DNA from 3 places in the Desulfosporosinus youngiae DSM 17734 genome. Region 2 is predicted to be linked to each of the others. Evidence: predicted binding sites of a transcription regulator. Region 2 holds the regulator's gene; each other region holds the start of a gene.
What was found. Region 2 encodes LexA, which represses DNA repair genes until DNA is damaged. Its sites were predicted from a motif close to CNAACANNTGTTNG; they were not measured.

Region 1 (10,986 bases), 2.5 Mb from region 2:
TGACACATAGAAGCTCGTGTTTAAAGGGACAAGAATTTTAGGTAAGGATGGTGGAGCAGTTTGTTTGGGAAGAAAGTCATACCAACCGTGCTGGTTAGTCTTCTTTTGCTTGGGAACATGGCATCGCCTTCCCGGGCCGATCAGCTTGGAGAAAGTATTGAACAGCAGCAGGACATTCAAAACAAGAAAGATCAAGCTCAAGGGAAGCTAAACAAGCTTACCTATACGTCCGACATAATGAAAAATCAGCTGGCTAAATTAGAAACTGAAGTTGCACAGGCTCAAACAGATTTGAATCAGAAGAAGCTTGCTTATACACAAGCACAAAACCAGGTCACCTTAGCCCAAAAGGAATTGGAGCAAAAACAAGCGGAACTTGAAGACCGTCGGCTGGCCCTGGGAAAACGAGCCCGGGGAATTTATGAGAGTGGGCAGATTAGCCATTTGGAACTGCTCTTCCAGTCCTCAGACCTTAGCGATTTCATTACACGTATGGAATATTTCACCAAACTAGTGGACAACGATCGTCAATTGTTGGCGGGTATTGAAGAGCAAAAGGTTCAGATTAACCAGAAAAAGAGCGAGCTGCAAGTCAAAAGGGATCAAGCTGCCAAGATTCAAGCCCAGGCGGCTGCAGTCAGCATGGATCTGGAGAAGAAAAAATCCCAGCAGCGAGATGCTTTAGATCAGAATCTTAAAGCCCAACAAGCGGCGTTTGATGAGGTTGATCGGCTGGAAGCCGAGTCTAAAGCCCTGTCAGAAAAGATTCGCAAATTGCAGGCGGCCCAGGCCGGTAAAGGAAAGAGCGGGAATGGCACAATTTCAACTTGGCCGGTACCCGGCTATTATCAGATTAGCAGCCCCTTTGGCTGGCGGACTCATCCGATTACGAAAAAACGCAGTTTGCATACCGGTACGGATATTGTCGCTCCGACCGGGACTAAGATTTATGCCGCCGGAGCAGGAGTTGTCATTGTAGCCGGATGGAATACGGCTTACGGAAATATGACAATTATTGACCATGGCAGTGGGATCTCGACACTCTATGGGCATCAGTCCCGCCTGGATGTCAGTGAAGGTCAAGCCGTTGAGGCCAATGAAGTGATTGGGGCTGTGGGCTCGACAGGATGGAGCACAGGTGCACACTTGCATTTTGAAGTCCGAGTGGGCGGAAACACGACTGACCCTCTGCAGTATTTTCCTAATTAATGGATAAGCAGTATTTCTGGATAAGTATAAGCATATAATAGAAGCAGGTCTAAGAACGTTATATTTCTGGCAGTGTAAGAAAGGGAAGGGGTTTAATAGATTGCAAGAGTGGAACATGAAACGAGTTGCCAAACGTGTTGGAGTCATCTTCCTGATTTTTTCTGTTCTGGTGACCACGTTGGTAAGTGGGATTGTAATTGCTAACGTCAATAACGTGGGGCGGCTAGTGCATGTTGTACAGCTTATCCGCCATGATTACTTAGAAAATGTATCGACATCTCAGCTAGTGGAAGGTGCGACAAAAGGGATTGTAGAAATCTTAGGAGATCCATACTCCACATACATGAATGCTCAAGAGAACAAAGAATTGTTTGAAATACTTGAGGGAAAGTTCGGTGGGATAGGAATTGTTCTGAGCCTCAAGGATCCCAAAAAGCTAGTTGTATTACGCCCCATTAAGAATTCGCCGGCCAGCAAGGCTGGAATCCAATCGGGTGATGTGGTCAGTAAGATTAACGATGCCGATACAGCTGGGATGGACCAGGATAAAGCAGTAGGGTTGATGCGTGGGGAGCCCGGCACAAAGGTAAACCTGGCAGTCTACAGAGAGAGCACGAATAAGACCTTCACAGTGAGTTTAACCAGGGAAAACATCACTGTTCCGACCGTTGACGGGCAGGCCTTGCCCGGGCACCCGGACATAGCCTATATCAGTATTACCCAGTTTGGCTCCGATACCGGTACGGAACTTAAGGACACCTTTAATACAATGAATATCAAGCAATTTAAAGGACTCATCCTGGATATGAGGTATAACCACGGCGGAGAGCTTAATGCGGCCGTACAAGTTGCCAGTTACTTCATTCCCGACGGTCCGGTTGTTTATATAGTTGATAAACAAGGGAACGTTGATACAAAGATGGCAACAGGTACCTATCTGGGAATGCCGATGGTCGTACTTGTAAACGAGGAAAGCGCTTCTGCCGCCGAGATCGTTGCCGGAGCGATCAAGGACAAAGGAACGGCAAACCTGGTGGGAGTAAAAACATTTGGGAAAGGGATTGTGCAAACGATCTTCCCTTTAGATGGAGGGACCAGTGTTAAACTAACAACGGCTAAATATTTAACCCCTAATAAGTTGGATATCCACAAGAAGGGAATCGAACCCGATATCGTGGCTGAGCTGCCCAAAGGACAACAAGCCACTATTACTCCTCAAGACACCAATTTTGACCCTCAACTTCAAAAGGCGCTGCAGACTCTGCGAGAGAAACTCAAATAGAACTTATATTATGGATGTGTAACACTAAATGTTGTTGCACATCCTTTTGTTTTAATTAATTGAAATTTTTAGTTCGAACCCTGAGCCTAGAACCTCGGACCACGATTTTGCATAGACTACGCTGACTGAAAAAACGACGGGGGTAATAAGCATGAAAAATAAGAACGGGGTGCGACATTACTTTGCCGAGGGGCTAACTACAAGGGGGTACATATCCTTATTACCCAACATGATGCCGAATTGGCAAAGAGCTTATGTTCTGGTGGGAGGACCCGGGACAGGAAAATCGACGATGATAAAAGTTATTGGCTTAGAATTGTTGGATCGGGGATATGACGTTGATTTTTTAAGGTCAGTACGCGACCCGAATTCTATGGCAGGTTTTGTCATGCCCCGGATGGGTTTAGCAATGCTGGATGCCATGGAGGTTTCTCCGCTTCGTTGGCAAGCTCCGGGTGTCGTTGAGAAATTCGCGGATTTCAGTCTGTTTTGTAATGAACTAAAATTAGAGAGGCAGCGTGCGTCAATAATAGAGATTGAGAAACGGTTGCTGGATTTGCAAATAAGGTTGGAAGATGAGCTGGCTTCAGAACTAAGCTCGGTGATAGGCGCCAGGGGCTCAAAGCGGTCTAGGGAAAAAGGAACTATGTCTTGGATATTGGGAAATTCAGCTCAGTTAAAAGTAAAGAAAGAAAATAGCGGCCCTTGGCCGCTGGCTGAAAATGCTCTGAAGCTGCTGCAAAAGAGTGTCATCAACCCGTTTTTCCTGCACGGCTTAACTGCAGAAGGGTGGTTGAATCTTGCGCCCCATTTCCTGACGGATTTTGATCAAATCCGGCTGGAAGGGGATGAAACCTTAGACGCCTTAGATTGGGTTCTGCGCGAAGCCCAGCAATTAGGACAGCTGATTGAGATCGTTCTGCATCCCCTCAATCCAGATGAAGTAATCGGGATTGCCTTTCCTGAGCGGCATTTAGCAATCTGGCAAGGAAATCCGGAGAACTTGAAAGATCAAGGTTTGGATCGGCCTTTAAGTAATACATTAAAAGAGACCTTGGCGTCTTGGCAAACGAACAGGTCTCAGCTTAAAGGGATTTATATGGAAGCCGTAAATTTTGATCAAGTGGATAGCTATAGGGAAACCTTAACTAATCAAATTTTATGTGATTTACACATCAAAAGTTGATTCTATTTAAGCTTAACTAAATAGGCTCGGATCGACAAGAAATTCTCCAAGGTCAGCCAGCAAATATTCCAGATCGGTTTCCTCAAGGGATAGTCGATCAAGTGCTTCCTGTTGTATAGGATTTAGCAAACTATCCACGCCGCCGCCGATTCCCAGTAAATTGGCCAGCCCATTAGCAACATGAACGACACTGGCAAGTTCAGGATAACTTGGGGCAAGTGAAGGAGAATGGTGGTAAGAAATTGGGGAAACAAGATCTTCCGGCAGAAACCAGCTTCTTGCCAGGAAGCCGCCGACAGCAGCATGGTTATAGCCTATAACTTTTTCCTCAAGTTCAACATAGGAAAGCTTTACCTCCTTTACTTTCTCGACCAGAAAACTGCCTACTTCCTGAACATAAACAGAGATCACCAGTTTTCCGATATCATGAAGCAAACCTGCAGTAAAGGCGGTGTCTCCATAAGGAAGTTTCTTATATTGACAAAGACGTTTGGCGGTCATGGCAGTCAGCATTGAATGCTTCCAGAGGCCCTCTTGTTCGATCTCATAACCTAAAAGATTGGTTTTAAGTAACGGGGCGACGGCAGAAGCCATTGCTAACCCTTGTGTCACCTGAAAACCAAGCATGACGATGGCTTCTTGGAGAGATGAGATTCGCCTTGCATAGCCGTAATACGCAGAGTTAGCTTGTCGTAAGATCCCTGCAGCGAGTGAGGGATCCTGACTGATCACGGTTTCCAGATCTTTTACAGTTGTGTCAGGGTTTTTAGTTAAGGCAATAACCCGTAAAGCAGATGTTGGCAGAGGAGGAAGAGCTTGTACACGCTTTAATACGTGTTCCAATTTAATAGGCAAATAAAAGCCCTCCTTAATAGTTGTGAAGCAGTAAAGAATTTATATACTGCATTTTTTAAGGCGACGAGGGAAAACTAATTTCAAGAATTGCGTGAGAGCCCCGAAAGGAGTGTTGACATGTCAAAGAAGTTGCGATTCTTATTCATCTTTTTTCCTCTATGTCTTAGTTTAACCATAAGTGGCTGTGGTCTACAAGACCTTTTAGGAAAAAATAAAAATAAAACTTCAGCTAAGACTCAGGATCAAACCATTATTGCAGTTTCGCTAAATAATGAGGACCCTAATAAGTTACTTATTTCTAAAGGGATTGAAGATCTGGCCAAGAAAGAAGATGTACAAATAAAGTATATGGACAGCGAATCGGAAAAAGAATCCCCTTTGAAGGACGCCAAGATTCTAATTTATCAAGGGGGAGATACGAGTATTTTACAAAAATCCCAAGCCGAAGAGATACCTGTTTTAGCCTTAACTCAGCTTCCGTCCGGAGTAAAGCCTGAAGGAATAATAATTCCGGACCAAGAAAAAGCCGGTGAGCTTATGGCCCAAACATTGGTAGGTAAAACGAGCGAAGGTCAAGTCATTGTCCTACAGGGAGACCCGAACGAAACCGGCTCTCAAGAACTCTTAGCAGGCAATACGGCAGTTCTGAGCAAGTATCCCAAGCTCATAGTACACACCATCGCTACTCCAAAAGGCTCCGAATCGGTTGCCAGGACAAGCCTGATAGACTTTCTTCAGAAAAATCCGGATACGGTTCAAGGGATTTTGGCTCATAATGAAAAGTTAGCCGTGCAGGCCAGTGAAGTCCTCAAACAAATGCAGCTGGACAAAAAAATAAGTCTGATTGGCGGACAAGCTAGTATCCCATCGTTGGATAGGATGTCCAAGGGCTCTCAAAGCGGGGATATTGATACCGCTCCATATTTGCAGGGGGCTAATGCTTATCAATGGGCGCAGAAGGTTATTAAGAAAGAACCTCTGGAAGTAGAGCATTCACTTACCAGCGAGCAAGGAGAAATACCGGCTAAGGTTGTAGCGGTTAAGGCAGTTACTCCAGCTAATCTGGCGGTCACTCAGAAAAGTTATACGACAACGATGCAAAGCGCAGAGCAAGATAAAAAGAAAAAGGAGCAAGCCTCGGATAAAGGTTCTAAAGAAAAGGAGCAAAGCAAAGACGAAGAAAAAGGGCAGAATGATACAAAGAAGGAAGAGGGACAGTCCGGAGATCAGCAAGGCGGCCTTCCTCAGGGGGTTGAAAAAGTTACGGAACGGGTGAAAACAGAAACAACACGAGATTATCTGGATGCTGAGGGGAAAGTATTAGGCACGGAGAAAACCGTAAATGAACAAGTTAAAACGGTTCCTCCGGAAATGTTAAAGCAACAAGCAGAGCAATCTAAAGACGCTTCGAAAGAACAGGGGGATCAGGCTAAGGATAAAGGGAAAGAAGAGGGAAAATAACGGTTTATTTATAGTACTGGGTGTAAACTAGTTTGAGCACAGTTTAAAAAAGAAATGATATTGCTTAAGCCGAATATATGTTCGGCTTTTTGTTTGTTTTCGTCAGATTACACTTAATAGCTAAGTCTCTTTCGATTTGTATAAGCGCTTGGGTAGATGTAAAATACATTTAGTAGATCGGAGTTTAGCAATTACACTGAGTGATTATACTTATACATAACTCATTTATAATAGCCAGCCATTTTAAGAGATTTTTATTATTGAAAGGAAGAGCGGAGCATGGAATTTCGGATACATGCCCCATACCAACCCGGTGGGGATCAGCCCCAGGCCATTGATGCCTTGGCCGCAGGTCTAAAAAATGGCAGTAACCACCAGACATTGCTGGGAGTTACTGGGTCGGGTAAGACATTTACGATGGCAAATATTATTACCAAGGTGCAAAGGCCAACCCTAATACTGGCCCATAACAAAACCTTGGCTGCCCAACTTTACAGTGAGTTCAAAGAGTACTTTCCTGAGAATGCCGTGGAGTACTTCGTGAGCTACTATGATTATTACCAACCCGAGGCTTATGTTCCTTCGAGTGATACCTTCATCGAAAAAGATGCCTCCATTAATGAGGAAATTGAGAAATTGCGTCACTCCGCAACTGCCGCGCTGCTGGAGCGTCGTGATGTGATTGTAGTAGCCAGCGTTTCCTGTATTTACGGTTTAGGTTCTCCGGAGGATTACCGAGACCTTGTCCTTTCCCTGAGACAGGGACAAGTTATTGATCGTAATGAGATTTTACGTAAGCTGATAGGGATCCAATATGACCGCAATGATATAGCATTTACCCGGGGAACCTTTCGGGTACGTGGAGATATTGTGGAGATTTACCCCGCTTCCTCCAGCGAACGAGTGATTCGTGTCGATATGTTCGGAGATGAAATTGAGCATATCTATGAAATTAATATGCTGACAGGGGAGATCCTGGGGGAACGGTATCATGTCTCCATTTTCCCGAATTCACACTATGTCACTGCTCAAGAAAAGATTATGCTGGCGGCAGAGAATATCGAGATAGAACTCGAAGAACAATTGAAAATCTTGAATTCCGAAAACAAACTTATTGAAGCCCAGCGCCTGGAGCAACGAACCCGCTATGACCTTGAAATGCTTAGAGAAATGGGTTTTTGTAATGGTATTGAAAACTATTCCCGTCACTTGACCTTCCGTGAACCAGGAGAAACTCCTTACACCTTACTTGATTATTTCCCGGAGGATTTTATTCTTTTTGTGGATGAATCCCACGTATCCCTTCCTCAGGTAAGAGGGATGTACGAAGGGGACCGCTCACGAAAGACCACCTTAGTGAACTACGGGTTTCGCCTGCCCTCTGCTCTGGATAACCGGCCCTTGACCTTTGCTGAGTTTGAACGGAAAATTAAACAAAGCGTTTATGTCAGTGCCACGCCAGGACCCTATGAATTGGCACATTGTCCGATGCTTGTCGAGCAGATCATTCGCCCCACGGGGCTATTGGACCCGGAAGTTATTCTCCGTCCGACCAAAGGTCAGATTGATGACTTGTTAGGAGAAATTCGCCAACGGATCGAGAACGATGAACGTGTCCTGGTCACAACCTTAACCAAAAAAATGGCTGAGGATCTGACGGATTACTTTATCAACTTGGATATCAAAGTAAAGTATCTTCATTCGGATATTAAGACTCTTGAACGGGTGGAAATCCTCCGCGAACTTCGCTTGGGCGAGATCGATGTCGTAGTAGGGATTAACCTTTTGCGGGAAGGACTGGATCTGCCGGAGGTTTCTCTCGTGGCGATTCTTGATGCGGATAAAGAAGGGTTTCTTAGATCGGATCGTTCCCTCATTCAGACCATTGGTCGTGCGGCGCGAAATGCCGAAGGTAAAGTTATTATGTATGGAGATAAAATCACTCAGTCGATGCAGAAGGCTCTTAATGAGACAAACCGGCGCCGGGCAATTCAAATGGCTTGGAACGAGAAATCAGGAATTACTCCGCAAACCATCCGCAAGGCTGTATATGCCGGGCCGGAGGCTACGAAAGTGGCCGAGGCGCAAAAGGCTTATGGGAACAAATTACCTCCGGACGAGCTTGCTCAGTTAATTGAGAACTTAGAAGCCGAAATGCGCCTCGCGGCCCGGGACTTAGACTTTGAGCGGGCGGCCGAAATCCGGGATGCTATGATTGATTTAAAAGGAGAAGAAAACAAATACAAAATGACCAGTCAACAAGGAAAAGGCAGGAAAAACACCCGCTATGACCAAAAAGCGCACAGGAAACAAGGCTCTGCCCGAAAACGATGACCAAAAGGAAGGACAGGGATGGTACTCTTAGGGGATTAAACAAAGTACAAGCTAAGCAAGTTAAGAACCGTCTCCGCTTGCATTTATCAGAAGCAAGAAAGTGCAAGTAGAGAGCGGTCCCCAAGCTTAAACATATAATAGCAAGAAATGAGGCAAGACATGACCCAAGATTATCTACGCGTGCGTGGAGCACGTGCCCATAATTTAAAAAACATTGATATTGACATTCCCCGTAATAAACTAGTCGTTATCACGGGGTTGTCCGGCTCGGGAAAATCATCCCTGGCCTTCGATACAATTTATGCTGAGGGACAGCGGCGTTATGTAGAATCACTTTCCGCCTATGCACGGCAGTTCTTGGGTCAAATGGACAAGCCGGACGTAGATTCTATCGAAGGGCTTTCCCCGGCGATTTCTATTGACCAAAAAACGACCAACCGCAACCCCCGCTCCACAGTCGGTACGGCAACTGAGGTCTCAGATTATCTTCGTTTGCTCTATGCAAGGATCGGTCATCCCCATTGCCCAAAGTGTGGTCAAGGGATTACTCAGCAGACAGTTCAACAGATGGTGGACCAATTAATGAGTTTCCCGGAACGGACAAGACTGCAGATATTAGCCCCACTGGTTAAAGGGAAAAAAGGAGAACATCAAAAGGTCTTTGAAGATGCTCGTAAAGCGGGGTATGTTCGGGTGCGGGTTGACGGGGAGGCCCGGGACCTTAGTGAGGAAATCCTGTTGGCAAAAAATAAAAAGCATTCTATTGAAATTGTGATTGATCGCATTTCTCTGAAACCTGAAGTTGCGGAACGTTTGGCGGATTCTTTAGAAACAGCCCTTAAACTTGGAGAGGGAAATGTCATCGCAGATATCATTGATGGAGACGAGCTGCGTTTCAGCGAAAACTTTGCCTGCCCGGATTGCGGGATTGCTCTCGAAGAAATCTCACCGCGTCTTTTTTCCTTCAATAGTCCCTATGGAGCTTGCCCGAAGTGTACAGGATTAGGGGCAAATCTGGTGGTGGATATTGACCTGATCATTCCGGATCGTTCCCTGTCTTTAGAAGCAGGAGCAATAGCGCCCTGGGCCAAGTCCAGCTCAGTTTATTACCCGAAAATGATGCAGGCCGTGGCCCATAACCTTGGTTTCGGGATGGATACTCCGATTCAGGAACTCAATGAGAGCCAGTGGAAGGGGTTGCTCTATGGAACAGAGACCCCCATAACCTTTCAGTATCAAAATATATTTGATCAGGAAAAGACCTACAATACCAATTTTGAAGGACTGATTCCCTTTTTTGATCGCCGTTATCGTGAGTCAACCTCTGATTATGTGCGCTCTGAAATAGAAGGGTATATGAGTGAACATCTTTGCCCGGCATGTCAGGGAAAACGACTAAAACCTGAAGCTTTGGCGGTGAAGGTTGGCGGAATCTCGATTGATGATTTGTCCCGTCTTTCCATTACAGAGGCGATTAGTTTTGTGAATTCTCTTGTGCTTACGCCTAAAGAAGAAACCATTGCCCACCAGATTTTAAAAGAAATCAAAGAACGGCTGGGTTTCTTAATGAATGTAGGACTGGATTACCTGACCATGGCACGTGCCGCAGGCACGCTTTCCGGCGGAGAAGCACAGCGGATTCGCCTGGCAACTCAGATTGGCTCAAGTTTAATGGGTGTCCTATATGTCCTGGATGAACCGAGCATCGGCCTCCACCAACGGGATAATGCCCGGTTGCTGGCAACCCTTAAGCGGTTGCGGGACCTCGGAAATACCCTGATCGTAGTAGAGCATGATGAGGATACGATGGTTGCTGCCGACCATATCATTGATATCGGTCCCGGTGCAGGGGCTCATGGCGGGCGAGTGGTGGCCGAAGGACCGATCGAGGAGATTAAGTCCAATCAGGAATCAGTAACGGGTCAATATTTAAGCGGTGCCAGGCAGATCACTGTACCTAAGGAACGGCGGCAGCCGAATGGTAAGTGGCTCGAAGTGTTGGGCGCCCGGGAAAACAACTTAAAAAATGTCGATGTGCGTATTCCTTTGGGTATGTTTACCTGTGTGACCGGAGTTTCAGGTTCGGGAAAAAGCACATTGGTCAATGAGATTATATTTAAGGGATTAGCGTCTAAATTTGGCCGGGCCCGGGTCCGCCCTGGAGCACACGAGGAGTTAAAGGGACTGGAGCATCTGGAAAAGGTAATTGAGATTGATCAGTCTCCCATAGGACGGACCCCCCGTTCAAACCCTGCAACCTATACGGGCGTTTTTGATTTTATCCGCGAACTTTTCTCGATAACTCCGGAAGCAAAAATGAGGGGGTACAAACAAGGACGGTTTAGCTTTAACGTCAAAGGGGGGCGCTGTGAGGCTTGTAAGGGAGATGGAATCATTAAGATCGAGATGCATTTCCTGCCTGACGTCTATGTGCCCTGCGAAGTTTGTGAGGGAAAACGCTATAACCGGGAGACCTTGGAAGTGCGCTATAAAGGAAAAAACATTTCTCAAGTCCTCGATATGACGGTCGATGAAGCGGTTGATTTCTTCCAGGCAGTCCAAAAGATTGCGCGCAAACTTCAGACCCTTCAAGATGTGGGGCTTGGCTATATACGCCTCGGTCAACCCGCAACCACTTTGTCGGGAGGAGAGGCTCAGC
Region 2 (10,986 bases):
GTGACGTACAACGCCGGCAAAGAACCAGAAGCGGACTTCCGATGGTCGCTTTAGTAGGGTATACCAATACCGGAAAAACCACGTTTATGAAGAAGGCCATGGAACAAACCGGCGGCCGGTCTGACTTACCCGCCGGTGAAAATAAATTATTTGCTACCTTGGACCCCCTTGTGCGAGGCATTAGAATAGACCCTTCTTTAGAAATTCTCTTAAGTGATACCGTGGGATTTATCCGGAAATTACCGACCCAGCTTCTCCGCGCTTTCATAGCGACATTAGAAGAGGTTCGGCAAGCCGATGTTTTGATTCATGTTATTGATGCAAGTCATCCCCAAGCATTCCAACACGCGGAAACCGTTCAAGAGGTTCTGAACCAGCTGGAATGTGCCGATAAACCTATGCTGACCTTGCTTAATAAGGTTGATAAAATCAGGAATGAAGATGATCTGAATGAGTTGGCCGGATACCTTCCTTACCCGGTCAAGATATCCCTTAAACGTGGAGATACTCTGAAACCGGTATGGAAGATCCTTGGTTCGTTACTGAGTTAGTCATCGATTTAAGTTTCTATATTTAGGAGGATGTTGTTTGTATTCCAATCCAAAATGGCCAAAGCTGATCAGCAAGGCAGCAGCTGAAGCAGACGAAGCACTCTTTGCTCAATTACCTGCCTTACAAGAAATCACTCAGAAAAATCACGAAAAGGTTCTGAATGCCTTTCAAGAAGAACGTGTATCAGCCTATCATTTACAGGGAACGACCGGATATGGGTTGGGAGATTCCGGGCGTGAAGTCCTGGATCGGGTAGCTGCTCGTATCTTAGGCACAGAAGCAGCGCTGGTCCGTGGTCAGTTCGTTTCAGGTACCCATGCTATAGCGGCTGCCTTATTTGGCGTTCTGCGGCCGGGAGACCATGTCCTCTCGGTTAGCGGGACCCCTTATGATACCCTGGAAGAAGTCATCGGTCTGAGGGGAAAAGGACAGGGGAGTCTAATGGATTTTGGCATATCCCATGCTACAGTTCCCTTGGACTCCGAGGGCAAATTGCAATATGCCCTTATTAAAGAGAACATTACCGATAAAACCCGAATGCTGCTGGTTCAGCGTTCACGGGGCTATGCCTGGAGAAATGCTCTGATGATCCGTCAGTTAAAGGAACTGGTGGATTTTGTCAGAGAGAACTATCCCCATCTGCTTATCTTTGTCGATAACTGTTATGGTGAATTGGTCGAAGCCCTGGAGCCAGGTGATATCGGCGTGGATTTAATGGCCGGATCACTGATTAAAAATTTAGGAGGCAGTCTGGCCCCAACGGGGGGATATGTGGCCGGGCGTTCTGATTTAATTGAGCTCAGCGCTCAGCGCTTAACGGCCCCGGGAGTTGGCGGACATATGGGGGCAACCCTGGAATGGCAGCGCCTTTTTTATCAAGGACTATTCTTCAGCCCTTTAACGGTTGCTGAATCGATTAAAGGGGCTGTTTTTTCGGCAGCCTTTTGGCGGGCTCTGGGATTTGAAGTACATCCCGAACCGGAAACGCCCAGAACGGACCTTATTCAGGCTGTTAAACTCGGTTCACGGGAAAAAATGATCGCCTTCTGTCAGGGACTCCAAAAAGGATCGCCCATCGATTCTCATGTTTTGCCTGTTCCATCCGGAATGCCCGGATATGAAGATGAAATCATTATGGCCGGCGGAACCTTTATCCAAGGTTCAACCAGTGAATTCTCTGCGGATGGACCCCTCCGGGAACCCTATATTGTCTATCAGCAAGGGGGCATATCCTGTACTTATGTTCAGATGGGCAACATCTTAGCGGCCCTGAATTTGTGGCAAAAAGGGCTCCTCAGCTCATGAGTTTCCGGATCAGATTTTAAACTTCCTGAAATTTATGTTACTATAATGGATAGAAAGAGGTGCATTTATGGAAAGTTCGGAGAAACCAAAAAGTTCAGTTCGTTTTTTAATAGAACTCATAGAAATCGTCCTTATAGCCTTTGCGCTTTCCTGGGTTTTGCGCACCTATGTTATTGAAGCACGTAAAATTCCGACAGGTTCGATGCTTCCGACGATTCAGCTTGAAGACCGGGTCATTGTGGACAAGTTTTTCTTCAAACGGTTTGATCATATTAGTCCCGGAGATATTATTGTTTTTCATCCGCCGCCCAGTGCTCATGCGACAGATGACTATATTAAACGTGTCGTGGGCTTAGCCGGGGATACAGTTGAAATAAAAAATAATAAAACCTATGTAAACGGCCAGCCTCTGTATGAACCTTATCTGTTTGAAACAACCATGAACGATTTCAGCATGACGGTTGTTCCCAACGATTATGTATTTGTCATGGGTGATAATCGCAACAACAGTGCCGATTCCAGAGAATGGGGATTCCTGCCCGTGGAAAATATTACAGGAAGAACTCTTTTCCGTTATTGGCCGATTGATCAAATCGGAGCTCTTGCCCGTTAGGCGGGAGCTTTTTGCTTTTTTAAGCATATACTTTATCAATGACGCACATACAAATTACTATCATTACTTAATTGAGAGGGTGGGGCAGTGTGGATGATCATAAACTAAAAGTGGTTCTTCTCTTTGGCGGTCGCTCAGGTGAACATGAGGTTTCCTTGAATTCAGCACACTCGATTTACAAAGCAATAGACCGAAACCGTTACAATGTAGAAACCATCGGAATCAGTAAACAGGGACAGTGGTTTTGGGGGGTTTTACCGGAGGAGCTTATTAAGAATGGGTTCCCTAAGCCTGATGAGGCTATTCAGGTAACTCTGGTTATCGACCCTACAAACCCGCATTTTATCTCCCTGGACGGACATTCTCTTCCCAACCAGGGAACCTTTGATATTATTTTTCCCGTTCTTCATGGTCCTTATGGAGAAGACGGCACTCTCCAGGGATTATTAGAGATGGCCAATGCTCCTTATGTTGGATCAGGAGTATTAGGTTCCTCACTTGGTATGGATAAAGATCGGATGAAAGCGGTCTTTTTGGAGAAACATCTGCCTTTGGCTCGTTATGTTACTCTCCTGCGCTCAGAAGTCCTTGGCAGTATGGAGACATGTCTTAATCGGATTGAAGAAACGATCGGTTATCCCTGCTTTGTGAAGCCTGCTAACCTGGGGTCTAGTGTGGGTATATCCAAAGCTCACCATCGTGAAGAGCTGTTAGACGCCCTGAAGACGGCGTCCGTCTTTGATCGTAAACTTGTCATAGAAGAAACCATCATCGGCCGCGAAATCGAACTTTCCGTGCTGGGAAATGACACACCTATGGCATCTGTCCCCGGAGAAATCTTACCGGCAGAAGAGTTCTATACCTATGAAGCAAAGTATTCGGATATCGGCTCAAGTCTTTTGATTCCAGCGGTTTTGGATGAATCGGTTGTAAAAAAACTACAGGTTATGGCTGTTGAAGCCTTTCAGGCTGTGGAAGCTAATGGCTTGAGCCGGGTTGACTTTTTTGTAACCGCAGAAAATGAGATTATCCTTAATGAGATTAATACCTTACCTGGTTTTACGGAAATCTCAATGTATCCTAAGATGTGGGAAGCCACAGGGATTCCCTATAAGGAATTGATTGACCGTTTAATATCGCTGGGTTTGGAACGTTTTCAGGACAAACAGAATTGCAAGATTTCACTCGGTTAAGTTCAGGCTAAAAGCCGGTGTGCCTTTTTAAAAAAGGCACACCGGCTTTTTAGCGCAATTCTTTTTTCTCGAACAGATTAATTATAATCTTAACTTGTTCTTCCAGTGCATATCTTTGTTAATAAGCAGACCTAAGGTATTAGAGTGTGCGGAAAACACCGACAACCTTGCCTAAGATTGAAACATCTTGAGAGTAAATTGGTTCCATAGCCGAATTCTCCGGCTGAAGCCGAATAAGTGTTCTTTCTTTAAAAAAACGTTTGACGGTAGCTTCATCACCAATTAAGGCGACAACAATTTCACCGTTTCGAGCCTCGTTCTGCTGACGGACTATGATATAATCTCCATCTAAAATTCCGGCTTCAATCATACTCTCTCCTTGCACACGAAGCATGAACATGTTGTCCTGGCGGACAAAATCAGCCGAAAGGGGAAAGGAACCCTCGATGTTCTCGATTGCCGTAATAGGCTGGCCGGCAGTAACATGCCCTACGATAGGGACCTGAACAACTTTCTGAATTTCGGGTGTTTCACTGGAACTATCTAAGATCTCGATAGCTCTTGGCTTCGTGGGATCCCGTCGGATATATCCTTTGTCTTCCAGCGTCTGGAGGTGGCCATGCACAGTAGAGCTGGACAGCAACCCGACAGCTTCGCCAATTTCCCGAACGGCAGGAGGATATCCCTTTTTTCGTATTTGAGCTTTTATAAATTCCAAAATCTTTGTTTGCCGCTGTGATAAATCCGGGTACATAGAACAACCCCCCATCTTTTCAGGAATATTGTACCACCCATTGCCTCAAAGTGCAAACAAATGTTCGTGAAAAGTGGTTATTTCTTTAAGTGAGAGAGGAGAAAACCATGAAAATTCCTATGAAACGTCTTTTAAGCTTCGTTCAGCTTAGCCTGCTCATATTATTGGGGGTAATTTTATGGCAGGTTCTTCACCGCCCGCCAAACATAGCTCCAGATGTCTATCCCTATCTTAATTCAATAACTCCAACCCTGGTCAAACAATGTATAGAGGAAAAAGGCACTTCTTCAATCCCTTATGAGGATCTGTTGGCAATTCGTTCCACACTCTCAGATAATGAGGCTCAAGCCCTTGTCAAACAGCTGAAAGACAATGTTGCTTTCTCAAAGCTGGAGTGGGGTTTATTGCCGAAGGGTACGGTTAAAGTCTTGCTGCGCCGTCATGATATTCTAAAAAAGTTTACCTATTTTCAACCAAACATCTATCACTTCCCAGTCTCAGGGAAATTTTGGTATGACGATAGTTTTGGGGCAGATCGGGAAGGCGGGGCCCGAAGACATGAAGGAACGGATATTTTCGGCAAAGAAGGTACCCCTATCATTAATATCTGCGGAGGTATTATCGAACAACTGGGCTGGAACCGATTAGGGGGTGAACGTGTCGGGGTTCGTGGAGACGATGGAAATTATTATTATTATGCTCACCTGCAATACATCGCGCCGGAACTTGTTAAAGGTAAACGAATTGAAGCGGGAGAATTTATAGGAGGAATGGGACATACCGGTGATGCTCTGACAACTCCTGATCATCTTCATCTTGGTATTGAACTGCCCAACGGGCAATGGATTAATCCCTATCCGTTTTTAACGGTTTGGCAAATGTGGGGGGAAACTTGCCTGGATTGATGAAATTGGGTTATAATGTCGTTGTTTACTTGTCGCAAAAGAGGGATTATCGTGAAAAAACCAAACCAAGATTTTTCAAGGGCGAAATCTAAAACTATGAGAATAACAATGTTAATGATGACGGTTATTCTATTGCTGGCAGGATTTCGCTATTTGAGCACAGCAGACACCAGCTTTCTTTTAAAATCAGCCATTGCTGAAACAAAACCCGAATCATCAAAATCAGACTCTTCCCAGGTAAATCTTTCAACACTTTCAACCCAAGATCTAAGCTATGTAATGATCAGCCCTCAAACCAATGAAATCCTGCAATCTCATAATGCTGATATTCAGCGCGCCCCTGCCAGTACCTTAAAACTCATCACGGGACTTATAGCCTCAGAGACCTTGAAGAAGACGGATATCATCCAAGTTGGTTCGGAGGTAAATGTCGAAGGGTCTCGCCTCGGACTGAGACCAGGGGATAAAATATCAGTCCATGAGTTATTTACCGCCCTATATGTCAACAGTTCCAATGATGCCGCAGCCGCTTTGGCAGTAAAAATCAGTGGTTCAATTCCGGCGTTTGCTCAGAAAATGAACGAATATGCCGCTGCTCTGGGGTGCCAAACTACAAATTTTACAACTCCCCATGGAATGCCCGACCTTGATCAATACACTACGGCCAATGATCTGAGTAAGATTGCTGTTCAATTTCTCAAGAATGAGGAACTGATGGAGTATGTGAAATTAGCCAGCGCTCATGTCCAATGGAAGGATGCCCAAGGGATGCTGCGTGAAGCTGATCTGTATAATACTAATCGTCTTCTCACTGCTTATCCGGGAGACCGGGGCTTAAAAACGGGGACGACAACCGAAGCAGGACAGTGTCTTGTTTCTTATGTCTCACGGCCTGACGGGGATCTATTGTTAGTCTTATTGGGAAGCAAGCAGCGCTACGGAGACACTATTAAATTGCTGGATAACGCTTGGGCTGAGCAGCGTTCGGAAGCAGCTCTGAAAGGTTTGGTCAAAGACCCCAGGTCCCTTATTTTAAGTCCGGGAATTTTTTAGCCTGCCTGAATTTACTCAGGAATTATCTGATGGAGGATTTTAAGATTGAATAACTTTGGAGAGCCCTGTGTTTTAGAGGAGCGTGTCTGTACTGAATGCGGTGAATGTGATGTTTGTGATTTAGATCCGGCTAAACAATGTGATAGCTGCTGCCAGTGTATTAAAACCCCCGAGGGAGACTATGCTGAAATTGAGATTGAGGATGTATTAATCAATACTCAGGACAAAACAACCGATCATCGGTTTAGAGGACCTGGGAGTCGTTATAAGGTTAAATCAAAGAGCCATTCGATAGATTGACTCGTAAAGCCAAAAATTTGGGTATATGATGTGCATGAATGGGTAAGATCGTTATAAAACGGTCTTATTTTTCTATTCAGGATTTTTATTTTCGATTCTTGGCAGGAAATGTAGGTTTAACGTGGAAACTATTTAACAAGGAAGGAATTATCTTGTATTTAAGGAGTAAATAGTTTAATTACAGAGTTTACCTCCGCCTAAAAGGTCTAGTTCGAGGATGCGGTGAGTATTTTGAAAGGCATAGTTCTTTATGCCGGCAGATCCATGTGGTTAAACGCACCCTATTTTCGATCATAAACCATGGTTCTTCAAATAATGGTTTCTGAACAGTAGGCAACTAATACTTACTGTTATAGCTTAATTTAGTAAAGGAGGAGAGTCTGTTTATGGGTTTATTTAAGAGGTTCAGCGACAATATCAGGGCTAATCTTAACTCACTGTTAGATAAGGCAGAGGACCCGGAGAAGATGCTTGATCAATACCTGCGGGATATGGAAGAGGATATCTCCGATGCTGAGGGCTCTGTAGCAAGACAGCTGGCTGTGACTTGGAAATTCAAGGCCCAATTGGATGACGCCCTGGCTATGGTTGAGAAACGTGAGGCTCAAGCTGTTGAAGCCTTGAAAAAGGAACGTGAAGACTTAGCCCGTAAAGCTTTAGAAGACAAGAACGTAAATAAGGCCAAGGCTGAGAACTATCGTCTTCAGTACGAGAACGGCCAGGCGATGGCCGAACAGCTTAAATCAGAGTTGAAAGAAATGAAGATTGAATACGACAAATTACGTCTGAAACGGGATACTCTGATAGCAAGAGTACAGTCTGCCAAAGCACAAAAAGAAATCTACGGAGCTGTGAGCGGATTTGGCAAGGACAGTACCCGGCAGAATTTTGACAGAATGGAAGATAAAGTACTGCGTATGGAAGCCGAGGCTCAGGTGGCCGGGGGCTTGAAGAGCAGAAGCCTTGATCAGGAACTGGAATCATTGAATCATGAAAATGACATAGAAAAGGAATTAGCTGCCCTAAAGGAGGGCCTTATGTTTAGCAAAGAGTAACGCTGGCTGGCCGGCAGAATAGATAGTTCGGAGGAGGGAGCTGGTCGTGCTTGAGTTTTACTGGACATGTTTAATTGGCGGAGTGCTTTTTGCTGTGGTTACCGTCGTATTCGGGGATATCTTAGGAGATATATTCGGCGGATTCTTCGACTCCCTCTCCATGGATCATCTTGACTTTCTGCAGCCAATGATTCTGGTTGGAGGAATCACCGTCTTTGGAGGCTCCGGGATAATGCTTAATCAATATACATTTCTGGAACCTATCCCGGTAGCCATGATTTCGGTAATGATTTCCGCAGCAGTTTCAATATTGGTTTATTTTTCGTATGTGAAACCTATGAAAAACAGTGAGAATTCCTCCGGTTTTTCAATTAAAGATCTAGTCGGCAAAATCGGTGAGGTTACGGTTCCAATTCCGGTTGGAGGTTATGGAGAGGTGCTCCTTAAAGTTGGAGCCAGCAACACAAATCAGATTGCCGCGACTCTTGAGCAGGCAGAGATTCCGGCTGGGGTAAAGGTCGTGGTTGGGGAAACAAGAGACGGCGTACTCTATGTTTTCCGTTATGAATTATAAGGAGGGGAACTATTAATGGGTAATTTAGTAATGGATGTCATGGTGATTCCTATGACAGTGCTGGGAGTCATCATTGTTCTTGGCTTGGCTTTTTGGGCCAGGTATAAGACGGTAGGACCGGATAAGGCCATGATTGTCACCGGATCCTACCTGGGCGGCAAGAATGTTCATACTGACGAATCAGGCCGTAAGATTAAAATCATTCGCGGCGGAGGTGCCTTCATCCTGCCGATTTTTCAGCAAGCGGAATTTGTATCGTTACTATCACACAAACTTGATGTGACCACGCCGGAAGTATATACGGAACAAGGTGTTCCGGTAATGGCGGACGGGGTGGCAATCATCAAAATCGGCGGTTCCGTCGAAGATGTGGCAACAGCGGCTGAGCAATTTCTGAGCAAACCTACCGATGCCCTGCGGTTGGAAGCTCAGGAAGTTCTTGAGGGACACCTGCGGGCAATCCTGGGGATGATGACCGTTGAGGAAGTCTACCGCAACAGGGATAAATTCGCTCAGGAGGTTCAGGGAGTTGCGGCCAAGGACTTGAAGAAAATGGGCTTGCAAATCGTATCCTTTACGATCAAAGATATCCGCGACAAAAACGGCTATCTTGAAGCTCTCGGTAAACCGAGGATCGCAGCTGTAAAGAGGGATGCTGAAGTTGCCGAAGCGGAAGCTGTTCGTGATGCCCGGATTCAAAAAGCTAAAGCTGCTGAAGAGGGTCAGAAAGCTGAGCTGCTCAGAGATACAAGCATCGCCGAGGCAACCAAGGAAAAGGAACTTAAAGTGGCCTCCTATAAAAAGGATCAGGATACCGCTAAGGCTGAGGCTGACCAAGCCTACCATATTCAAGAGGCGCGTTCGCAGCAGCAGGTTACTGAAGAGCAAATGAAAGTTTCTCTCGTCAGGAAAGAAAAAGAAATAGAAATTGAAGGAAAAGAAATATTGCGCCGCGAGAAACAGTATGACGCTGAAGTTAAGAAAAAAGCGGACGCTGACAGGTATGCCGTTGAACAGGCTGCCGAAGCTGATAAAGCTAAACGAATGCGGGAAGCTGATGCCCTCAAATATAGGATTGAGGCTGAAGCCAAGGCCAACGCCGAACAAAAACGTCTTGAAGGTCTGGCTATCGCGGAGGCTGAAAAGGCCAAAGGGACTGCCGAGGCTGAGGTTGTAAGGCTTAAAGGTTTAGCTGAAGCGGAGGCCAAGGAGAAACTGGCCGAGGCTTTCGAAAAATTCGGGCAGGCGGCTGTACTGGACATCATTGTCAAAATGCTGCCTGAACTTGCCGGAAAGATTGCCGACCCCTTGAAATCCATAGATAAGCTAACGGTTGTAGACACCGGCAACGGGGAAGGAGCTGCCAGGGTGAGCAATTATGTTACCTCGCTCATGGCAACTGCTCCGGAAATGCTGAAAAGTGTGTCCGGCATCGACCTGGAAAAACTGGTGAAACAGTTGACCAGGGAGCCTGAACCTGTTTATCACGTGGACGAACAGGCCGCTGACAAAAACCAAGAATCAATTTCTTAAATAGCTTGAGAACTCTGGGCTTAAAAAGGGACGATGGTAATTAGGCTAAGATGAACAGGATTGGAAATAAAATAATTACACAAAAAGTGTACACGGAAGATAATTATATCTTCCGTGTACTTTTAAAGCTAAGCTTAGTCAAGCATACAGTTCATTATCCATTAAGAAAATATGAAGAAACGAGAGAGGGATTATAATAGGATATTGCAGAGCAAGGAGCTTTAGCGGGCGGAGTATGCAAAGGTCCTCTTTGCTTTGTTATAGGGGGTTGGAATAGATAGGTTGAAGGGAGACATTAGTAATGTGAATGGACTATTAAGTTCGATTTTAGGGTATTTAAGGTTTTTCCTTATACTTTTAGGACTAACCTATTTCTTAGATGAATTATGGAACTGGTTTGAAGGGGATTCACTCTTGCGAAATGCAATTGCTATGACGATTGCCATAATGCTGTTTGATTTAGGCAGGCTGTTGTTTAAAAAGTTGAATTTGAAGAAAGATGCATCGGTTTGAATAGTTTAATAATATGACTATTAGAACAAAAAAGGAGTTGTTATGTATAAGTTTAGTTTGGCAAAATTTTTTGTTTCCGCCAGTTTATTTGAACGAAAAGAAACTTAGGTCTGAGCTTCAAGGAAAGACAATTCTTATCACCGGAGCGAGCTTTGGGATTGGAGAAAAATTAGCTTATCAGCTGGCAGATCTGAATATTCATTTGATTTTAGTAGCCAGAACAGAGGAAAAGCTTTTAACAATGAAAAAAGAGATTGAAGGGAAAGCAGCCAAAGTAAGTGTTTTCCAGGCAGACCTTAGAAATTCAGAAGAGATTCAGGAACTTTTAACCTTTATTCATAAACTGCCTGGTGGTATAGATTTTCTAGTAAGCAACGCGGGTATATCAATCAGGCGATCTCTTAACAATTCATTAGATCGCTATCACGATGTTACTCGAACGATGGCCATCAATTATTTGGCACCGGTTCAATTGCTATTGTCAGTCATTCCCCTTCTGGAGAAAAATCAAGGACATGTTATCAACATATCAACCATAAATGTTTTGTTAATACCCTTCCCTTATTGGGCTGCTTATCAGGCATCAAAAACTGCTTTTGATACATGGTTTCGATCTGCAGCGCCAGAGTTGAATGC
Region 3 (10,986 bases), 390 kb from region 2:
AGCGGGTTGCAGAAAGTCTTGGACAGTCGCATCATCTTGAGCCTGAGTAACCATAAATGTAAACTTTAAGGCATGTTGTTCACGCCAATAATGTACTGATCCTACCTCAGAATATCTCATTAGGATCGAAGTCAATAATCCAACTCCATCCTGTGAACGCCCTCCATCTTTATAGGTCAAATTACTTAACATCCTTGTTTTCGCCCTCTCTTTTACGCTGTCTATCAAACTACTATTCGGCATTGGGAAGCAAACTCCTGCTCTGACTCCGCTGATTTGAACTGGTCATTTATGGATAGACCCTCACAGAGTAGAAAACCGGCTGGCGAAAACTGACCTGCCAGAAAATAAACGACCCAGGTTCTAGCTTTCTGGCAGCAAATACAAAAATCAGGCGACCCTCTGGATCGCCTGATCAAACATTTTACAATAAATAATTATTTCGCGAAGTCAACTGCCCGAGTTTCACGGATAACGACAACCTTAATTTGTCCCGGATACTCAAGTTCTTCTTCTATTCGCTTACTGATCTCACGAGCAACACGCGGAGCGAGCACATCGTCGATTTTATCGGGTTTAACGATAATGCGAACTTCCCGCCCGGCTTGAATAGCAAAACATTTTTCAACTCCTTCAAAACTCTCAGCAATCTCTTCGAGTTTTTGAAGGCGCTTAATATAGGTTTCAAGGGTTTCTCTGCGAGCTCCCGGCCTGGCAGCAGAAACTGCATCTGCAGCAGCCACAAGTACTGCTACGATGGTTTTGGGTTCAACATCGTTATGATGTGCTTCAATGGCATGAGTAACATCACTGGATTCCTTATACTTTCTTACCATGTCGACCCCGATTTGCACATGAGTCCCTTCCATATCGTGATCCACTGCCTTACCGATATCATGCAACAAACCAGCGCGTTTAGCAAGTTGAATATCGACACCTAACTCAGCTGCCATTAATCCGGCTAAATGAGAGACTTCTGTCGAGTGCTTCAAGACATTTTGTCCGTAACTTGTTCGGAATTTTAACCGGCCAAGCAAACGTATCAGCTCAGGGTGCAACCCATGCACACCCGTCTCAAACGTCGCCTGTTCCCCTTCCTCACGAATCTTTTGATCAACTTCCTTCTGAGCCTTTTCCACCATCTCTTCTATTCTCGCTGGGTGAATGCGGCCATCAGCAATCAGTTTTTCAAGGGCAATACGAGCAACTTCCCGGCGGATTGGGTCAAATCCTGACAAGATTACAGCTTCAGGAGTATCATCAATGATAAGATCAATCCCTGTCATGGTTTCTAAGGTACGGATATTGCGTCCCTCACGGCCAATAATCCGTCCTTTCATTTCGTCGCTTGGCAATGCTACCACGGATACCGTCGTTTCAGCTACATGATCCGCTGCGCATCGCTGTATCGCTAAGGCAATAATATTCTTTGCCCTTTTCTCAGCTTCTTCCTTGGCACGAGTCTCAATTTCCTTAATCAGAATTGCAGATTCATAGCGAACGTCTTCTTCGACGCGTTTAAGTAACAATTGTTTGGCTTCTTCCGATGTCATGCCTGATAAACGTTCTAGTTCAGCTTGTTCCTTGCCAACGATCTGATTCAATTCTTCTTTTAGCTGTTCCACTTCGTTTTCTTTACGGTGCAGATTTTCCTCTTTGCGTTCCAATGACTCGATTTTACGGTCTAAACTCTCTTCTTTTTGGAGCAGGCGCCGCTCTAACCGTTGAAGTTCATTGCGTCGTTCGCGGGTTTCTTTCTCTACTTCATTGCGAATATGCATGACTTCTTCTTTAGCCGCCACCACAGATTCCCTTTTCTTACTTTCAGCGGCCGCATGAGCGTTTTCAACAATTCGTTTTGCTTCTTCTTCTGCAGATCCGATAGTCTTTTCTGCAGTATTTTTACGAAAAAGCCAACCGACTGAAACGCCTATACCTAATCCCACTAAAATGGAGATCAATCCGGTAATAATAAGTTCCATCATACGTCTATACACCTCCTTTGTTAATCAACTTTAAACTCTATTATTTGCATAAAAAAAACTGGTTCCAAAACCAGTCACTTTAAGCATAACCTTTAAAACAGGCATCTTATCCTGTTTCCTACAACTCTCGCTCGCTAGTCAAAAAAACCCATATTTTAGAGCTAACTACAACGAAATCTATAAGAAAACCTTTAAAGGTTAAATCTTAACAGAGACAGGTCTCTGTTAAGATTTTAATATCAATTGCAATCAATGTCAAGCTTGTCCTAAATCGGTAAATTCTATGCAATCAGTCTATATCTCAATTATCTTCATTTTTATCCTGTTGAATACTATAAAGTACATTCCGTACCATGTCTGAGGGATACCCCCGTTGGATAAGCTTCCGGGCAATCTTTTGCCGGAGCCATAGTTCACGGGGAGTCGTTTCCTTTGTCTTATCCGCTGTATTTCTATGTTCCCAGCGCTTGTTCTCTTGTACCCACCAACGCTCGGCGAGAGTTTGGCATTGCTCCAGCTCATCATCACTGGAATAGGTTTCTCCCAGGGCTTGTTCAATTAATTGAGGCTCCAATCCTCTATTTTGCATATCCCGTTGAACCCGTCGCCGGGGATAACGCTTAAGACGGCTCTCAGAATACCTAAGAGCCAGTTCCTGGTCGTTTAGATAGCCCCATTCCAGAATCGTTGCCAACACTTCATCAATTTCCGAGCTTTCATAGCCTTTATCCTTAAGACGTGTCTCTAATTCGTAATGAGTCAGTGCCCGGCGGGATAATAAATCAAGCGCAGTTTCCTTAGCGCTTTTGCGAGGTTTAGATTTCGTCAAAGGTACCATCTTCATCCGGAGAAGTTGGGGCGGCTGCAGGAGCCAAGTTGGCCCGGATCTTTTGCTCTATTTCAAGGGCTATTTCCGGATGCTGCTTGAGGTGTTCTTTGACATTCTCCCGACCTTGCCCTAACCGCTCTCCATTATACGAATACCAAGCCCCCGATTTCGCGATGACCTCAAATTCTGTACCTATATCGACAAGACTGCCTTCCCGGGAAATACCTTCTCCGTACATAATATCAAAATCAGCTGTTTTAAAGGGCGGCGCAACTTTATTCTTGACAACTTTAACCCGGGTTTTATTGCCGATAACATCCTGGCCTTGTTTAATGGCCTCCTGGCGACGTATCTCCATTCTAATTGAGGCGTAGAACTTCAAAGCGCGGCCACCCGTAGTTGTCTCCGGATTACCAAACATAACCCCTATTTTTTCCCTAACTTGATTAATAAAAATCACGCAGGTATTACTCTTACTGATAGACCCTGTCAACTTACGTAAAGCCTGTGACATGAGCCGGGCGTGCAAGCCGACATGATTATCCCCCATTTCCCCTTCAATCTCGGCACGGGGAACTAAAGCCGCTACGGAGTCCACAACAACCACATCTACCGCGGCACTGCGCACCAGGGCTTCGCAGATTTCCAAGCCCTGTTCTCCTGTATCCGGCTGAGCTACGAGCAAATCATCAATATTAACACCTAATGCTCTGGCATAGACCGGATCAAGGGCATGCTCAGCATCAATGAAGGCAACAGCACCACCTAATTTCTGAGCTTCAGCAATAATATGAAGGGCTACGGTTGTTTTTCCTGAAGATTCCGGTCCATAAATTTCGATGACCCGTCCCCGCGGCACCCCTCCAACTCCTAAGGCAAGGTCTATCGCCAAAGAACCCGTAGGGATAACATCGATAAACCTATCCGCCGTAGATTCCCCAAGTTTCATGATCGAACCTTTACCGAACTGCTTTTCAATCTGGGCAAGTGCATTGTCAAGTGCCTTCAGCTTATTCGTTTCGGCCATTCTATTATCCTCCTCATCTTGGATATAACGCATTTAGCATCTAATTTCTCAGCAAAACGTCTGTTCGGTTCTTATTATAGATGCCCGCCTTAACACTTGTCAATTTGTTTATTCCGCTGCCGACAATAAAACAAACTATTTTACATTCTTATGGAGTGAACTACACACCACCTAAGAGGTGGGTGCTTCCTGCTCAACCTAGCTATTGCTAGGAGTATCAACAGGCTAACCCCGTAATCCCTACGGTTCTTTGAGTGCTAACTTATCCTGTCAAGGCAAGTAGTCTCAACCCTTCGTCTCTGATATTTTTAGAGGCATTATAGTCTCGATCAACCGTGCATCCACAGTTGGAACAAGTCCACTCTTTATCGGACAGTTCCAACTCCTTGTTTATCTCACCACAGTAATGACAGGCTTTGGAGGAAGGAAACCATTTATCAACTTTGACTAATAATTTTCCTTCATTCTCTAGCTTGTATTTTAGGAATGTCGTGAACATGCCCCAAGCATTGTCACCGACTGATTTTCCGAAATTCAAACATTGGCTCATGGCTTTCATATTTAAGTCTTCAATTACTATTGCATCATAGCTCTCCACTAATTCTCTTGACCTCTTATGGAGGAAATCTTTTCTGCAATTGGCAACCTTTTCATGCACCTTGGCAACTTTGACCCTTTGCTTACGTCGGTTCTTGCTTCCCTTGGTACACTTGGCTAACTTGCGTTGCTCTCTTGCAAGTTTCTCTAATGCTTTACGGTAGAATCTTGGATACTCTGCCCTCTCACATTGGCTATCTGTATAAAGGTTTTTCATATCAAAGTCTAACCCTAAAACATTTTCCCTTGTTGGAGAGATTGGTTGTACATCTTGAAAGAATTCAACCAAGATACTCACATAATAGTTGCCAGAGGGTGATTTAGATATGGTACAAGACTTAATAATTTGATTGCCGGGTATTTCGCGGTGTTGTTTCAACTTAACAAAACCAAGCTTTGGAAGTTTGATTTGCTTATCTCTAAACCTAATATTGTTGTTGACGTTATTGGTTGTGTAAGAATTCTTATCTCTATGTTTAGCTTTGAACTTTGGGAATCCAATACTTTTATCTCTAAAGAAGTTGTTGTAGGCAGTTTGCAAATTCATTTGCGCATTTGCCAAGGCTAGGGAATCAACTTCTTTTAGCCAGACAAATACAGCCTTATATTTAGCAGGAGTCGGTGACTTATACTTCTTCAGTTCAGCTTCATTATCTTTGAATTGCTCGTATAGCTCAATTCGTTCCTCTAACATTTTGTTGTAGACGAACCTTACACAGCCAAATGTTTTGGCAAATAATAGTTCCTGTTCCTTAGTTGGATACAACCTAAAATTATAAGCCTTGTTCACACCTTATCACCCCCTTAATTTTCAATATATCTCTTAATACTTCAATGGGAACTCCACCCGTTGTCACCAAGCAAAAACTTCTTGATCAAAAGTATTCCTTCCGTAACTGTTTTCTTAGAAGGGGAAATTCCTTCTTCCCCCAAGCCATCAGCCTTCCAGAAATTACTACTGATTGTAATTATATAATAGGTACAACAAATAACAAGAAGATATCGCAAATTCATCCCTCACCTAACGAGGTGGGAGAATTCTTTGTGAACATAGGTTAAATAAGCCATCAGTGGGGATGCATGAATTGCCCCCACGTTTAGAAAACTCGGCTGACGCCAAGACTTTCATGCTTGTCCCAAAATCTCAAAATCCCAAACGTTTGGGATTTTGAGATTTTGGGACAAGCATGGCCGCTATATCGATTAGCAAGTAAAAGGGTACCCTATGATGGCACCCCAAAAACTTTCTACTCTGAAAAACACCCCAAAAACATTCAAAGAATCTGTAGACCTCAAAGGAAGGCAGCTTCTCCCACAGGAGTGAACTCATCGCATGGAGAGGTTTTAACCACAAACCCTATACTTATCTTACAAGGTATTACCCAGAGGTTTGGCACGAAAGTGTCCGGTGGACACTTTCGCCGAAGCGGCAATCTCCAAAGAAGACTTATCCGCTGAAGGTAGCTCCCGCGCCGGTAAGTGGGCGAGCCTCGGAGTGCTGAGTGACGAAGACACTGTCTTCGCACGAATTAGCTTTTCTTACAGGATGTGGGAGAAGCTGCCCGACCTGGACACAGCTCCTTTTCATCCTCTGCTGGTGTCGCATCAGCGGCATGGCAGGCTACTTTGAAAAATTAATAAATCTTTCATTTATCACTAACGCCGCCATACGGCATAAAAGCCTAATCTATTTAAAAAGCTAACCCAGTCAAGGTTAGCTTTCTAAAGGAACCGCAGATTAACGCTCAAAACTCAGATTTCACGTACCTTCGCCGGCTCAACACTCACTTTACGCCCTTTAATCATTGTCTGATGCATACAGCTCTGAACCCGGGAAGCATATTTTTCCGGTATCTCCACAAAGGTAAACTTATCATAAATATTTATGGTTCCGATACAACTCCCGGAAATTCCGCTTTGATCAGCAATCCAACGGATAATATCCTGAGGACGGATTTGTTGAATTCTGCCTATATTTATAAAAAAGCGGACCATTCCTGCTGCTGCACCTGTATTTCCAAAAAGACGCTCATCAGAATCCTTACTTTCCAATTCATCCACACTTGCTCCCTCGATGGCATATTTCAAGGCAGCAGCAGCCACATCCATGGAATCATATTCCTGAAGCAAGTCTCCGACAATCGCACGATAGCTGCCTAAACGGTTGCTTTGCATCAGCTTAATAAGTTGGTGCTTAAGATTTTCTGCTTGACGTTCGCTTATATCAGCCAATGAGGGCAGCTCTTGCCTGCGAATTCTGGTTTTAATAAGATTCTCAATCAGCCGCAGCTGGCGGTATTCCTTTGGAGAAATCAGAGTTATTGCCTGACCTTTGCGCCCGACACGCCCGGTTCGTCCTATCCGGTGCACATAGGATACCGGATCCTGAGGAATATCAAAGTTAATAACATGGGTGACGTTATTGATATCCAAGCCCCGGGCCGCAACATCCGTGGCCACTAATAATTCAGTTTTTCCATCTCTGAACCTCTTCATGACCCGGTCCCGCTGTTGTTGGCTTAAGTCTCCATGCAAGGCATCGGCAAAATATCCCCGGGCTTCAAGGGAAACGACTAACTCATCGACCCCCCGTTTGGTACGGCAGAATATGATGCCCTGCCCGATATCCTCCGTATCAATGATCCGGCCTAAAGCATCTACTTTAATACTTTCCCTGGTCTCATAGAAAACCTGATCAATGAGCGGAACGGTTAGTTCATCACGGCTAACTGTTACAGAGCGGGGAGCATTCATATAGGTCTGGGCCAATTTTCGGATTCCCGGAGGCATAGTTGCTGAAAAAAGCAGAACCTGACGACCTTCTTCAGGCACCTCTCTCAGCAGACTCTCTATGTCGTCAATAAAGCCCATATCCAGCATTTCGTCAGCTTCATCAAGAACCACCATTTTCACATGCTGGAGACGAAGTGTGCCGCGATTTAAATGATCTAACAAGCGTCCGGGAGTTCCTACGACGACTTGATATCCCATCCTCAAGGCTCTGATCTGGCGGTCAATAGGTTGCCCGCCGTAAATCGGCAATGGCTTTACATGCCTGTACTTGCCGAGTTTCGCGATCTCCTCAGAAACTTGGATTGCCAGTTCCCGGGTAGGCGTGACAATCAGCGCTTGCACCGCCTGGAATTTTGAATTAACCTTTTCCGTAATGGGAATTCCAAAAGCAGCCGTTTTACCGGTTCCTGTTTGAGCCTGACCGATTAGGTCGACACCGTCAAGGGCAACCGGAATGGCCTGTTTTTGAATGGGAGAAGGCTCTTCAAACCCCATCTCTGAAAGTGCCTGTAAAAGTTGTTTGCTTAACTGTATATCTCCAAAGGTATGTAACCGTTCAACCATCACCTAATTGTAATCTCCTTTCACTGTTTAACATATAGGCGTACTTTATTAAGGGCAGCTTGGACAGTCAACTGACGAACAGACTCCCGTTCACCGTAGAACTGAAATTTTTCCGCATGAACCCCCTCGGACGTGGCGATACCGATATAAACAAGCCCCACTGGTTTTAGATCACTGCCTCCGTCAGGCCCTGCTATTCCGGTCGTTGAGACAGCCAGATCTGATCCCGTCCTGGAACGGATTCCTTCTGCCATTTCCTTAGCAACCTCTTCGCTCACCGCTCCGAATGCTTTCAGGCTTTCCTCACCAACTCCCAGAAGACTTTGTTTTAAAGAATTAGAATAACTCACAACTCCGCCTAAATAGAAGCTGGAACTTCCCGGCTCCTGGGTCAGTGCAGCACCAAGTAAACCTCCCGTGCACGATTCTGCCGTCGAAATAGTAAGATTCTGATGACTTAGTGCCTGTCCGACAATCCCCATCATTGTCTCTTGATCCTTACCAAATACTTTATTTCCTAAACGGCGTCGGATTTCCTGTTCAACGTCATCCAGAATCTTTGCAGCCTGACCGGATTCCATTTCCGAACTTCTCGCCACCAAACGAATATGCATTTCTGCCCGTTTAGCTAATAAGGCCACAGTCAGGTTCGGCAGATCCATCAGTTCAGCGAGTACTTTCTCAATGGCCGATTCCCCGATTCCAAAAACCTTCAGGACACGCTCATTCATCCGCTCGGCATTCGATCCGGAGATCTCCGCTAATTCCGGCCACACATAGTTATTGAACATAGGTTCCATTTCAAAGGGAGGACCAGGCAATATAATAATTATCTTATTATTTTTTTCTATGATTGCACCAGGGGCAGTTCCTATAGGGTTCGGTAAAATTTTTGAGCCTTGAGGGAAAAGAGCTTGTTTCTCATTGCTGGAAGGCATCGGAGCTTTTCTGCGACCGAAAAACTGCTTAATTTGTTCTAAACTTGAGGAATCCATTTCCATCTTCAAATCTAAAACTTTGGCAACCAGTTCCTTGGTTAAGTCATCTGCAGTAGGGCCTAATCCCCCTGTGGTAATGACCAGGTCAGAACGTTCGATCGCCTGGTGCAAAACCTGCTCTAAGCGTTGGGAATTGTCCCCTACGGTCGTATGATAATCTACTTCAATACCTATAGACGACAGTTTTCCCGTCAAATAGTGAGCACTGGTATTAAGGGTTTCTCCAAGTAATAACTCAGTCCCAGTTGAGACAATTTCAGCCTTCATATAGTTTATCACTCTCCCATAGTCAACGCAAATACGTAGTTCATGTTAAATATTTGTAGTTTTAACTTAGACTGTCTGACATCGAACTACGACCATTCTCTTGATTAATTATTTCTGATCCAGCTCGAAAATATCCTTCTTTCGCGAGCAAACTATTAAATTTAAGTTATGCTGGGCTTCATGCCATTTTGGCTCCCATCTGAGGATTAAGCCTAAATTAGTATAGAAAAAATCCTCCGATAGCTGATAATCTCAGCTATCGGAGGATTTTTTCAGGCTGCGTTTTTTAGATAGGTTCGCAAAGTATCGCCAGTTAAGGTTTCTTCAGCCACAAGAATCTCAGTGATCCCTAATAAGGATTGTTGGTTGTTCTCAATAATCTTCATCGTCCGTTCTTCAAGTTCCGCCAGGATATCCTTGGTAACAGCCTGGCGTTTATCCGCATTTAAGAGGGAGACATCTGTAACTCCCAAAGAAGACATTCCTGCAAGAAGCATCTTCTCCACAAGATTTAAGGCTTGTTCATAATCACCCGCTGCTCCGGTACTCCGTGTACCTAAAATCTGCTCTTCTGCCAATGCTCCCGCTAAAGCAACCATAATCTGTTCTTCCAGCATTACCTGTGTATAAAGATACAAATCATCCTTTGGATAATGCCGGACATAGCCTAAAGCGTTTCCCCTTGAGCGGATCGATATCTGCGAAACGGAGTTTGGACGAACTGTTTCGGCAAGGATCGCATGCCCGCTCTCATGGATGGCAATACGGCGTAATTCTTCAGAGGTTGGTTTCCGGTCAAGTTTTTCTCCCAACATCACTTTTTCGACAGCTTCATGTAAGTGGCGCTTATTAATCTCCTCAGCCTCCTCACGCAAAGCGAGAATAGCTGCTTCATTGGTGACATTCTCTAAATGAGCACCTGAAAAACCGAATGTTTCGTGGGCAATTTCTTCCAAACTAACCTCTTCAGCTAAGGGCTTATTTTTGGTGTGAATTTGCAAGATAGCCAGACGTCCTTCTTTATCAGGAAGGTCTACTTTCACCTGCCGGTCAAACCGCCCCGGACGAAGCAATGCCGCATCTAAGGCCTCCGGGCGATTGGTTGCAGCCATGACAAGGACATGAGGACCTTGATCTACTTTCAAGCCATCCATTTCTATTAAAAGTTGATTAAGGGTCTGATCATATTCATGGTGGGAAACATTACTTCCACGCTTGGCCCCTAAGATATCCATTTCATCGATAAAAATAATCGCGCTGGACTTCTTTTCCTTGCGTACCATTTCACGTGCTCTGCGAAACAAGCCCCGTACACGTTCCGCTCCCACACCGGCATACATTTCCACAAATTCACTCCCTGATACCGAAAGGAATGCTGAGTTTGTATATCTTGCCGCTGCTTTGGCTAATAAGGTTTTTCCGGTCCCCGTTGGACCGGATAATAATATTCCCTTTAAGGGACGAATTCCTAAGGCTTTCATGCGATCTGAGTATAATAGAAAGTCCAGAGCTTCCTGCAATTCCTTTTTAGCGACGCTTTGTCCTCCAATATCCTCGAAATCAACCCCCGAGGTGGCTATGGCTACTCCGTTGCCGTTTTTTACGATTTGACGGGAAAGGACAAACTTCCAAACAACATAAGCAGTCACAAAAAGCAGACCTACCGGGAACACGTTATATCCCATAACCATCAAAAAGGCAAAAACCCCTATAGCCAGACCTATTAAGACGTCTAATTTCATACGAACGTTCTCCCTCTCTTACGTAATATCTATCATCCTTCTTCAGTCGGCAGAAACTTCTTTTGCCCATTCCGTTCAATCACCTCAATCAATTGAGCTTGCTCTTGATTAAGGATCACATAGATAGCATCACTATCCATTTCTAATTCTATTTGTACGCCTGCCTTTTCAGCTTGATTTCTAA

Region 1: uvrB (excinuclease ABC subunit UvrB) is a predicted target of LexA. The motif match lies at 6,064-6,077, and genes of this name have one in related genera.
Region 3: recA (recombinase RecA) is a predicted target of LexA. The motif match lies at 3,895-3,908, and genes of this name have one in related genera.

The regions. Positions count from the first base shown of each region.
Region 1 covers NZ_CM001441.1:5,500,738-5,511,723, reverse strand. Annotated here, with positions in the region: gene DESYODRAFT_RS25680 (murein hydrolase activator EnvC family protein) at 61-1,209, shown strand; gene DESYODRAFT_RS25675 (S41 family peptidase) at 1,310-2,491, shown strand; gene DESYODRAFT_RS25670 (hypothetical protein) at 2,643-3,677, shown strand; gene DESYODRAFT_RS25665 (HDOD domain-containing protein) at 3,690-4,532, opposite strand; gene DESYODRAFT_RS25660 (sugar ABC transporter substrate-binding protein) at 4,650-5,993, shown strand; gene uvrB (excinuclease ABC subunit UvrB) at 6,273-8,327, shown strand; gene uvrA (excinuclease ABC subunit UvrA) at 8,487-10,986, shown strand, end outside.
Region 2 covers NZ_CM001441.1:2,992,268-3,003,253, reverse strand. Annotated here, with positions in the region: gene hflX (GTPase HflX) at 1-551, shown strand, start outside; gene DESYODRAFT_RS13905 (methionine gamma-lyase family protein) at 589-1,857, shown strand; gene lepB (signal peptidase I) at 1,925-2,470, shown strand; gene DESYODRAFT_RS13895 (D-alanine--D-alanine ligase family protein) at 2,560-3,663, shown strand; gene lexA (transcriptional repressor LexA) at 3,803-4,417, opposite strand; gene DESYODRAFT_RS13885 (M23 family metallopeptidase) at 4,525-5,322, shown strand; gene DESYODRAFT_RS13880 (D-alanyl-D-alanine carboxypeptidase family protein) at 5,374-6,375, shown strand; gene DESYODRAFT_RS13875 (hypothetical protein) at 6,421-6,675, shown strand; gene DESYODRAFT_RS13870 (PspA/IM30 family protein) at 7,062-7,730, shown strand; gene DESYODRAFT_RS13865 (NfeD family membrane protein) at 7,777-8,304, shown strand; gene floT (flotillin lipid rafts scaffold protein FloT) at 8,320-9,837, shown strand; gene DESYODRAFT_RS13855 (hypothetical protein) at 10,141-10,350, shown strand; gene DESYODRAFT_RS13850 (SDR family NAD(P)-dependent oxidoreductase) at 10,421-10,986, shown strand, end outside.
Region 3 covers NZ_CM001441.1:3,377,660-3,388,645, forward strand. Annotated here, with positions in the region: gene DESYODRAFT_RS15745 (hypothetical protein) at 1-243, opposite strand, end outside; gene rny (ribonuclease Y) at 438-1,985, opposite strand; gene DESYODRAFT_RS15755 (regulatory protein RecX) at 2,287-2,823, opposite strand; gene recA (recombinase RecA) at 2,801-3,841, opposite strand; gene DESYODRAFT_RS15765 (RNA-guided endonuclease TnpB family protein) at 4,104-5,228, opposite strand; gene DESYODRAFT_RS15770 (DEAD/DEAH box helicase) at 6,191-7,798, opposite strand; gene DESYODRAFT_RS15775 (competence/damage-inducible protein A) at 7,816-9,060, opposite strand; gene DESYODRAFT_RS15780 (AAA family ATPase) at 9,333-10,802, opposite strand; gene DESYODRAFT_RS15785 (hypothetical protein) at 10,835-10,986, opposite strand, start outside.